2 regions of the Pantoea sp. Ae19-2 genome follow, and region 1 is predicted to be linked to the other one. Evidence: predicted binding sites of a transcription regulator. Region 1 holds the regulator's gene; the other holds the start of a gene.
The links. Region 1 encodes ArgR, which controls arginine synthesis, uptake and breakdown. Its sites were predicted from a motif close to ANTGAATAAAAATACANT; they were not measured.
Positions count from the first base shown of each region.

Region 2: a site for ArgR is predicted at 2,105-2,122, ahead of argC (N-acetyl-gamma-glutamyl-phosphate reductase). Genes of this name have one in related genera too.

Region 1 is NZ_JBCHWE010000001.1:4,389,210-4,393,615, forward strand. It holds gene AAIE03_RS20265 (Rpn family recombination-promoting nuclease/putative transposase) at 1-149, shown strand, start outside; gene yhcN (peroxide/acid stress response protein YhcN) at 409-672, opposite strand; gene AAIE03_RS20275 (YdgH/BhsA/McbA-like domain containing protein) at 766-1,038, opposite strand; gene yhcN (peroxide/acid stress response protein YhcN) at 1,113-1,376, opposite strand; gene argR (transcriptional regulator ArgR) at 1,871-2,341, opposite strand; gene mdh (malate dehydrogenase) at 2,894-3,832, shown strand; gene mscM (miniconductance mechanosensitive channel MscM) at 3,880-4,406, opposite strand, start outside.
Region 2 is NZ_JBCHWE010000001.1:4,078,301-4,082,706, forward strand. It holds gene ppc (phosphoenolpyruvate carboxylase) at 1-559, opposite strand, end outside; gene argE (acetylornithine deacetylase) at 910-2,058, opposite strand; gene argC (N-acetyl-gamma-glutamyl-phosphate reductase) at 2,227-3,231, shown strand; gene argB (acetylglutamate kinase) at 3,246-4,022, shown strand; gene AAIE03_RS18755 (argininosuccinate synthase) at 4,047-4,406, shown strand, end outside.

The DNA of each region.
Region 1 (4,406 bases):
AACGTGGCCTGGTGAAAGGCCGCAGTGAGGGAGAACGGTCGGCTGCACTAAAAATCGCGCGAACAATGCTGCAAAACGGTTTGCCTCCCAGCCTTGTCGCAGAGATGACCGGACTGTCAGACGATGATTTGGCGCAGATTGCCCATTGATATATTGCGCCTTAGGTCTGTGATTTACGGTACTGTTGACAGCTGTGATTTACGGTACTGTTGACAGCGTATTAATCCCCCGCGTAAGCCAGACTTCTTCTGCTCATGTCGTTTTATGTCGCTGAATCCCGTCGATTAACATTGGCGGATGAAGGCTGCCTTTGCTTACCCCCTGTCACAGTTCACTCACCGCGCGTTTCAGGCAAAAAAAAGCCCCGGCGAGCGGGGCTAAAGGGTTCGTCATACGTCAGACGAGGAACTATTTATACAGCTGCGCGGTGATGTGGTAGCTGTCACCGGTATTAGCCTCAATAATTTTATAGGCACTTGCGCCTTGTTCATCCGCTTTCTGGGACAGCTGGGCGCGATAGTCGATAGGTGAACCCGCAACGCCACTGATGCTTACGGTTCCTGCAGGTTGCAGATTCTGCGTTTGATCGGCCGTGACGAGCTGCGCTGCTGAAGCGCCAAAAGCGATCACGGAGAGCAGACTCATCGTTGCGATGGTTGATTTGATGTTCATGATTTATTCCTCATAGCAATCAACAACCTGCGGAATGGCATACATAGAGCGGGTCATCGATTTTGTCAGGGCGGCAACATTGCCGCAGATGAATTATTTATACAGTTCGGCGGTGACGTGGAAGGTATCGTCACGGTTGTTCTCAATCACGCGGTAATGGCCTGCACCTTGTGCATCCGCTTTCTCAGACAGTACCTGGCGGATGTTGGTCTGGTCGCCATTGATACCGCTTACGCTAATTGTTTGGTTTAGCGGCTGCAGATTCATGTCTTGCGCCTGCTGATTTGTGACCATGCTAGCGGCATTGGCACCAAAAGAGAGCAGTGAGGCCACGCCCAGCGCGGCAATCGTTAATTGGATTTTCATGATTCATTCTCCGGTAAGGATGTTTAACCAGCGGTCGCATTGGGACCGCTGGTTACCTGTCAGGTCCTGCGAGTTTATTTGTACAGCTCAGCCGTCGCGTGGTAGTTGCCGTCGTTATAGGCCTCAATAACACGGAAAGCTTTCGCGCCTTGTTGATCGGCTTTATCGCTCAGTTGCTGTCTGATATCGGATGGCGCGCCGGCCACACCGCTCACGCTTACCGTGCCAACAGGCTGCAGATTTTGTGCTTGTGAAGCAGAAATATAATCTGCTGCAGAAGCGCCGAATGACAGGGCAGATAAAATGCTCAAGGCAGCGATGGTAGATTTAGTTTTCATAAAAGATGTCCTCGTCCTGGTTGTTCTTCTTTTTTATTAGTGTGATTCACATCACGAAACTAAGTATAGGACTAATAACGGCAGAAATTAATACCTGCCTAATAATGTTTTGTTGATGCAATTTAACCATTTGGGATTTTTTAATAACTAAAAGTTATTAAAAATGGCTAAAATGCCACTACAGATGGGTAATTACGCATAAAAACAGTAAGATACGTTACTTTAACTTTTAGTGCGAAAAATCATGGTTGATCTGGCTGCTTATCTGTTTTGGTCTGGGTGATGACGCCAGTATTTGAATATAAAGCAGTGTAAAATAGCGCGTAATGTTAAAGGTGGCAAAGGGTATGACCAATATTTTATGTGCTGAAAACGACGCGGCTAAAGAGTAATGCCTTGAAAAGTAACGTATCGGCTGAAAGAGAGCTGACAGAAGGAAGAGGGGGATAACGGGCAGAATAAACCGGCGATGTGCTGCCGGTTAGCGGGAACGACTATAGCTCTTGTTCAAACAGGACGAGGATAGCATCGTGAAGTTGTTTGACGGTAAAGGCGCGTGCCGGCGTGATAAAAATGGTGTCATCACCCGCAATCGTTCCCAGAATCCCCTCAGATTTACCCAGAGAATCCAGCAGGCGAGCGATCAGCTGCGCTGCGCCAGGGCTGGTATGGATCACGACCAGCGCATCATTGTAGTCAATATCCAGAACCAGATTCTTCAATGGACTGGTTGTTGTCGGCACGCCCAGCTCGGCAGGCAAACAGTACACCATCTCCATTTTGGCATTGCGGGTCCGCACCGCGCCAAACTTTGTCAGCATCCGGGAAACTTTGGACTGGTTGATGTTCTCAAAGCCGTCTTCCTGAAGCGCCTGAACAATTTCGCCCTGAGAACTGAATTTTTCTTCTTTTAATAAAGCCTTGAAGGCTTTGATCAGATCGTCTTGTTTCGATGGGTTTCGCATAATTTACCAGCAAATGTAAGAAAAACCGCGGAACAGACCGCAGCAAAGTCATTATTATGCATATAAATGAATTTTTATGCAATTGGTTGTTAATTGAACGGGGCGGTATCCATGGCGGGCGGCGATAATAGCAAAGAATTTACTCAGACCAAAACCCAGCTCACAGCCTGGAAAGGCAAAGGTTGCAAAGCTGTTATATTATTGATGAGGTAAGAAAATAAAAATTTACACTGCCGTTCTCTGTCTGCCGACGTCAAGGTTGTCGATTTCAGGTGATACCGGCCAACTCCCGCGCAACAGTTGGAGAGAAATCCCGTCACCGTCGTCGGCGCTTACCTGAGGTAGCCCTGACACGGCAAACAGGTTAGCTCGTTGTCTGCAACGCAGGATGAGGACGATATAGCGATGATAAGTAAGTTTTAAAATCCCGAGACTGCGGGCATTAGCGCGTAAAATAGTCTCGGATACCCGTCATCACCTGAGCAGTTGATTAAGGTCTGACACAGATGGAATTTCGGCTCTTCTCTGCCCCACCTTAATAAGGAGTTATGAATGAAAGTTGCCGTACTCGGTGCCGCTGGTGGCATAGGCCAGGCGCTAGCACTTCTACTCAAAACCCAGCTTCCCGCAGGTTCAGAACTTTCTCTCTACGACATCGCGCCCGTCACGCCTGGCGTCGCGGTCGATCTCAGCCACATTCCTACCGCAGTTAACGTTAAGGGTTTTAGTGGGGAAGATGCCACCCCGGCTTTAAAAGGTGCGGATGTCGTGCTCATCTCTGCTGGGGTAGCGCGTAAGCCTGGTATGGATCGGGCCGATTTGTTTAACGTCAATGCCGGCATCGTGCGTAATTTGATTGAGCAGGTTGCTACGACAGCGCCGAAAGCGTTAATTGGGGTGATCACCAATCCGGTTAACACGACGGTGGCGATTGCGGCCGAGGTCCTGAAGAAACACGGTGTTTATGACAAGAATCGACTGTTTGGCGTGACAACGCTGGACATTATTCGCGCCAATACCTTTGTCGCTGAGCTGAAAGGCAAACAGCCTGGCGAGGTGAACGTGCCCGTGGTGGGGGGACACTCAGGCGTCACTATTCTGCCATTACTGTCCCAGGTTGCGGGCGTCAGCTTTAGCGATCAGGAAGTGGCTGACCTCACCAAACGTATTCAAAACGCCGGTACAGAAGTGGTGGAAGCGAAAGCCGGTGGGGGGTCAGCAACGTTATCCATGGGGCAGGCCGCCGCCCGTTTCGGTTTATCGCTGGTACGTGCCTTAAACGGCGAAGCGAACGTTGTGGAGTGTGCCTACGTGGAAGGCGATGGCGAGCATGCCCGCTTCTTCTCTCAGCCCCTGCTGTTAGGTAAAAACGGCGTGGCGGAGCGTAAGCCTGTTGGTGCCCTTAGCCCGTTCGAACAGCAGGCGCTGGATGGCATGCTGGAAACACTGAAAAAAGATATCGCGCAGGGCGAAGCTTTTGTGAAGCAATAACCCCCGCAGCCCGAACAGGAAAGCGCCCGGTCAGACCGGGCGTTTTTTTATAATCCGCCTGATTTAAAAGTCCGCGTCGTCGACGCACCATTTCCGGCAGGCGTTTTTCTGCTTAAGGTTTCTACCCGCATCTGGAAGGGTGGGAAAGGCATTTCGATACCATGTTCTGCAAAGCCGTGCAGAATAAGCTGATGCAGTTCATGGCGAAGCGGCATGCGATGGCCCATTTCAGCGGCGTGTACGCGTAGCTCAAATAACTGTATTCCCTGCTGCAGGTCAACCAGAAACACTTCCGGCGGCGGTGTATCCAGAACGTAGCTACAACGTTCTGCAGCCAGCTTCAGCAACGTGGTGACCTCCTCGCTGCTTACCTGTGCGGGAGCGGGTATGGTCAGCACGACGCGCGTGACGGAGTCCGACAGCGACCAGTTAACAAACTGTTCTGTAATAAAGGCCTTATTAGGCACGATGATCTCTTTGCGATCCCAGTCTGTAATTGTCGTGGCGCGGGTATTGATGCGCGTAATGCTGCCGGTCAGATCGCGAATAGTAACGGTATCGCCAATACGAATGG
Region 2 (4,406 bases), 310 kb from region 1:
TATGCCAGGCCTGAGCGACCAGTTGGCGCAGGCGACGCATAATCTGGTTACGCTCGTAGTCAGAAATATCGCTGTGATCGAGCTGTTCAAGACAGCTGTTAACTTCGCCCAGTTTATGAATCAGCGTACGACGCGTAATTTCTGTGGGATGGGCGGTCAACACCAGTTCCAGCGACAGGGATTCAATCGCCGCGTGAATAGCACTTTCACTAAGATTGTTTTGTTTGAGCGTTTCGAAGGTCTTTTTTAACAACTCGGGATGATTCGCGCCATCGCCGCTGCGGGAAATGGTTTGATACTGCTCAGCCACGTTAGTGAGGTTCAGGAACTGACTGAAAGCACGTGCGACGGGCAACAACTCGTCATTTGACAGGTTCTGCAGCGTATTCAGCAACGCCTTACGATGCGTGTCATTGCCAGCACGGGATGATTTAGACAGCTTACGGATGGTTTCCACCTGGTCCAGGATGTTCTCTCCCAGCGCATCCTTAATCGTATCCCCGAGCAGTTTGCCGAGCATACTGACATTACTTCGCATTGCGGAATATTGTTCGTTCATGTGACCCTGACACCCTTATCGTCTTGATAAACCTCTATACCCGGTCTTTTCAGGCAGCACAAAAGCCAGCAACGTTGTCCTCTCGGTACTGCCCGAGGTTCTTCAGTTGCTGCCTGTCGCAAGCTGAATAAAGTGGGATGATTGCCCCGTAGGTATAACATCGTCTTTTATCTAGCCACGTAATCATCCGTTCGTCAATTGACTTAAAGTGAAGGAAACATGCAGCTAACTGCTGGAAATTCATGGAATTTGATAGGGGAGAAGCGGGATAAGTTATTCTTATTATCAAATCCCGCAGAATGGCGGGGCATTTTGCTGTTAATTCAGTGAAATGCCCCGATTAATGATAATTAGTGACAGAAATGCTGCACAACCTGGCTTATCAGCGCACGGGTAGGCTTAATAAATGCGGTATCGATAAACTCGTCTGGCTGGTGCGCCTGATTGATCGATCCTGGGCCCAGTACCAGGGTTGGGCAGAGTTGCTGAATGAAAGGCGCTTCAGTGCAGTAATTCACCACTTCCGTCTGAATCCCCAGCAGCGTTTCTACCACTTTAACCAGTTCATGATCAGCGGGGCACTCGTAGCCGGGAATCGGTGGATGCAGTTCTTCAATGGTGATCCGTCCCGGCCAGCGTTCGCTTACTGGTGCCAGTGCTTCATTTAGCAGCCCGTCGAGATCGCTCAGCGTGAGGCCCGGCAGGGGCCGGATATCCATATGCAATTCGCAGCAGGCACAGATACGGTTTGCCGCATCGCCGCCGTGAATATGACCAAAGTTCATGGTCGGATAGGGGATGGCAAAGCCATCGTGGTGGTAACGTGATTTGAGTGTGTTACGCAACTGCATGAGTTCGGTAATCGACTCATGCATTAGCTCAATGGCATTGACGCCGCGTCCGGGATCGCTGGAGTGGCCCGATTGTCCCTGAATACGAATCGCATTAGATATATGGCCTTTGTGCGCCCGCACCGGCTTTAGCGAGGTCGGTTCGCCAATAATGGCGCAGTCGGGGCGAAGCTGGGTGGACTCTGCAAAATATTTCGCCCCTGCCATCGTGGTTTCTTCATCGGCGGTCGCCAAAATGTACAGCGGCTTACTCAGGGTTGTCACATCCACATCACGTAGCGTGTCCAGAATAAACGCAAAGAAGCCTTTCATATCGGCGGTACCCAGACCGTACAGCTTGTTGTCATGTTCGGTCAGGGTAAAGGGATCGCGAGTCCAGCGACCATCATCAAACGGAACGGTATCGGTATGCCCGGCAAGCAGCAGGCCGCCCGCGCCGTTTCCGGTGCGCGCCAGCATATTAAATTTATGACGCGTTCCGGGTACGGGCTGTACTTCCACAGCAAAACCCAGGTCGCGGAACCAGCCAGCCAGTAAATTGATTAAAGTTTCATTGCTCTGATCGAGTGCGGCATCGGTTGCGCTGATTGACGGCGTAGCGATCAACTGGCGGTATAGTTCGATAAAAGGCGGTAATTTTGTCTTCACTGTTGACGGTCCTTGAGTTAGGATGTATCAATATTCATGCATTAATAGTGAATAAAAATACATTAACGTCGTGTGCATGTGAACCTTAAATCGCTGCAAACGACATCGTGGGCAACGGGGCAAGGCCGCGACCCGGAACGTGTGACTGTAATAAAGGTATACAGCCTGATGTTGAATACGCTGATCGTTGGTGCCAGTGGTTACGCTGGCGTAGAGCTTGCCACCTTCCTTAATCGCCATCCACATATCAACATAACCGCTTTGGCGGTATCTGCGCAAAGTCCCGATGCGGGCAAGCGCCTGTCCGATCTTCATCCACAGCTTAAAGGCGTGGTGGATTTGCCGCTGCAGCCGTTGAGTGATGCCGCCGAATGGGCAGACAAAGTGGATGTGGTGTTTCTGGCGACCGCCCACGAAGTCAGCCATGACCTGGCCCCTGAATTTCTTAAAGCCGGTTGTGTGGTGTTCGATCTGTCAGGCGCGTTTCGCGTCAACGATGGCGATTTTTACACCCAGTTTTATGGCTTTACGCATCAGCACGGTGACTGGCTGGATAAAGCCGTTTACGGTCTTGCTGAGTTCCAGCAGGAAAAAATTAAAGAAGCACAGCTGGTGGCTGTACCGGGCTGCTATCCCACTGCCTCCCAGCTGGCGTTGAAGCCCGTGTTAGATGCGGGTTTGCTAAATGACGCGCAGTGGCCGGTAATTAACGCCACCAGCGGCGTGAGTGGGGCGGGGCGCAAAGCGAATGTCGGCACCAGCTTCTGCGAAGTCAGCCTGCAACCTTACGGTATTTTTAATCATCGTCATCATCCTGAGATTGTGGCGCACCTGGGAACGCCGGTGATTTTCACCCCGCACCTGGGCAGTTTTCCGCGTGGGATTCTGGCGACCGTTACCTGCCGCCTGAAGGCCGGCGTAAGCCGTGATGATGTTGCTGAAGCTTTTCATAACGCCTACCACGATAAGCCGCTGGTACGCGTGTACGAACAGGGCGTGCCGGCTCTGAAAGCGGTTGTCGGGCTACCCTACTGCGATATCGGGTTCGCCGTTCAGGGCGAACACCTGATTGTGGTGGCTGCAGAAGATAACCTGCTCAAAGGCGCGGCCTCCCAGGCGGTGCAGTGCCTTAATATTCGTTTCGGTTTCCCTGAAACGCAGTCACTGATTTAACGGACGAGTAAACCATGACCAATCCATTGATTATCAAGCTGGGCGGTGTGCTGTTAGACAGCGAAGAAGCGCTGGCCCGTTTATTTGACGCGCTGCTGGCCTATCGCTCCGCGCATCAGCGCCCGTTGATCGTCGTTCACGGCGGCGGCTGTCTGGTCGATGAACTGATGAAAAAACTGGCGCTGCCGGTGCAGAAAAAGAACGGCTTACGCGTTACGCCTGCCGACCAGATCGACATTATTACCGGCGCACTGGCGGGTACCGCGAACAAAACCCTGCTGGCCTGGGCGAAAAAATATGGCATTCACGCGGTAGGCCTTTGCCTGGGCGATGCAGGCCTGGTTAATGTCACGCAGCTGGATGAAGCACTCGGTCATGTGGGCCACGCCACGCCGGGTAATCCCGCGTTGGTCAATACATTGCTTGCGGCGGGTTATATGCCTGTTGTCAGCTCAATTGGCATTACCGATGACGGCCAGTTAATGAACGTCAATGCGGATCAGGCCGCCACGGCGCTGGCATCAACGCTGGGTGCTGATTTAGTCTTGTTATCGGATGTCAGTGGCATTCTCGATGGCAAAGGCCAGCGCATTGCAGAGATGACGGCTGACAAAGCTGAACAGTTGATTGCGCAGGGCATCATCACCGATGGCATGATTGTTAAAGTGAACGCAGCGCTGGATGCTGCGCGCACGCTGGGCCGCCCGGTTGATATCGCCAGCTGGCGTCATGCCGAGCAACTGCCCGACCTTTTTAACGGTGTGTCCATTGGCACCCGGATTCTCGCTTAACGACTCAGATTCAAGGATTACGAAATGCAAACGCAAAACATCAAAAAAATCGTTCTGGCTTACTCTGGTGGTCTGGATACTTCTGCCATTATTCCCTGGCTGAAAGAAAACTATGGCGGCTGTGAAGTGGTCGCGTTTGTGGCTGATATCGGCCAGGAACGTAGCGATCTGGAAGGCGTTGAGAAGAAAGCGCTGCAGTCGGGTGCATCAGAATGCCACGTGGTTGATCTGCGTGAAGAGTTTATCAGCGACTACGTTTATCCGGTGCTGCAGACCGGTGCGCTGTATGAAGGAACTTACCTACTGGGCACCTCAATGGCGCGTCCTATCATCGCTAAAGCGCAGGTTGAGCTGGCGCTGAAAGTCGGTGCTGATGCCCTGTGC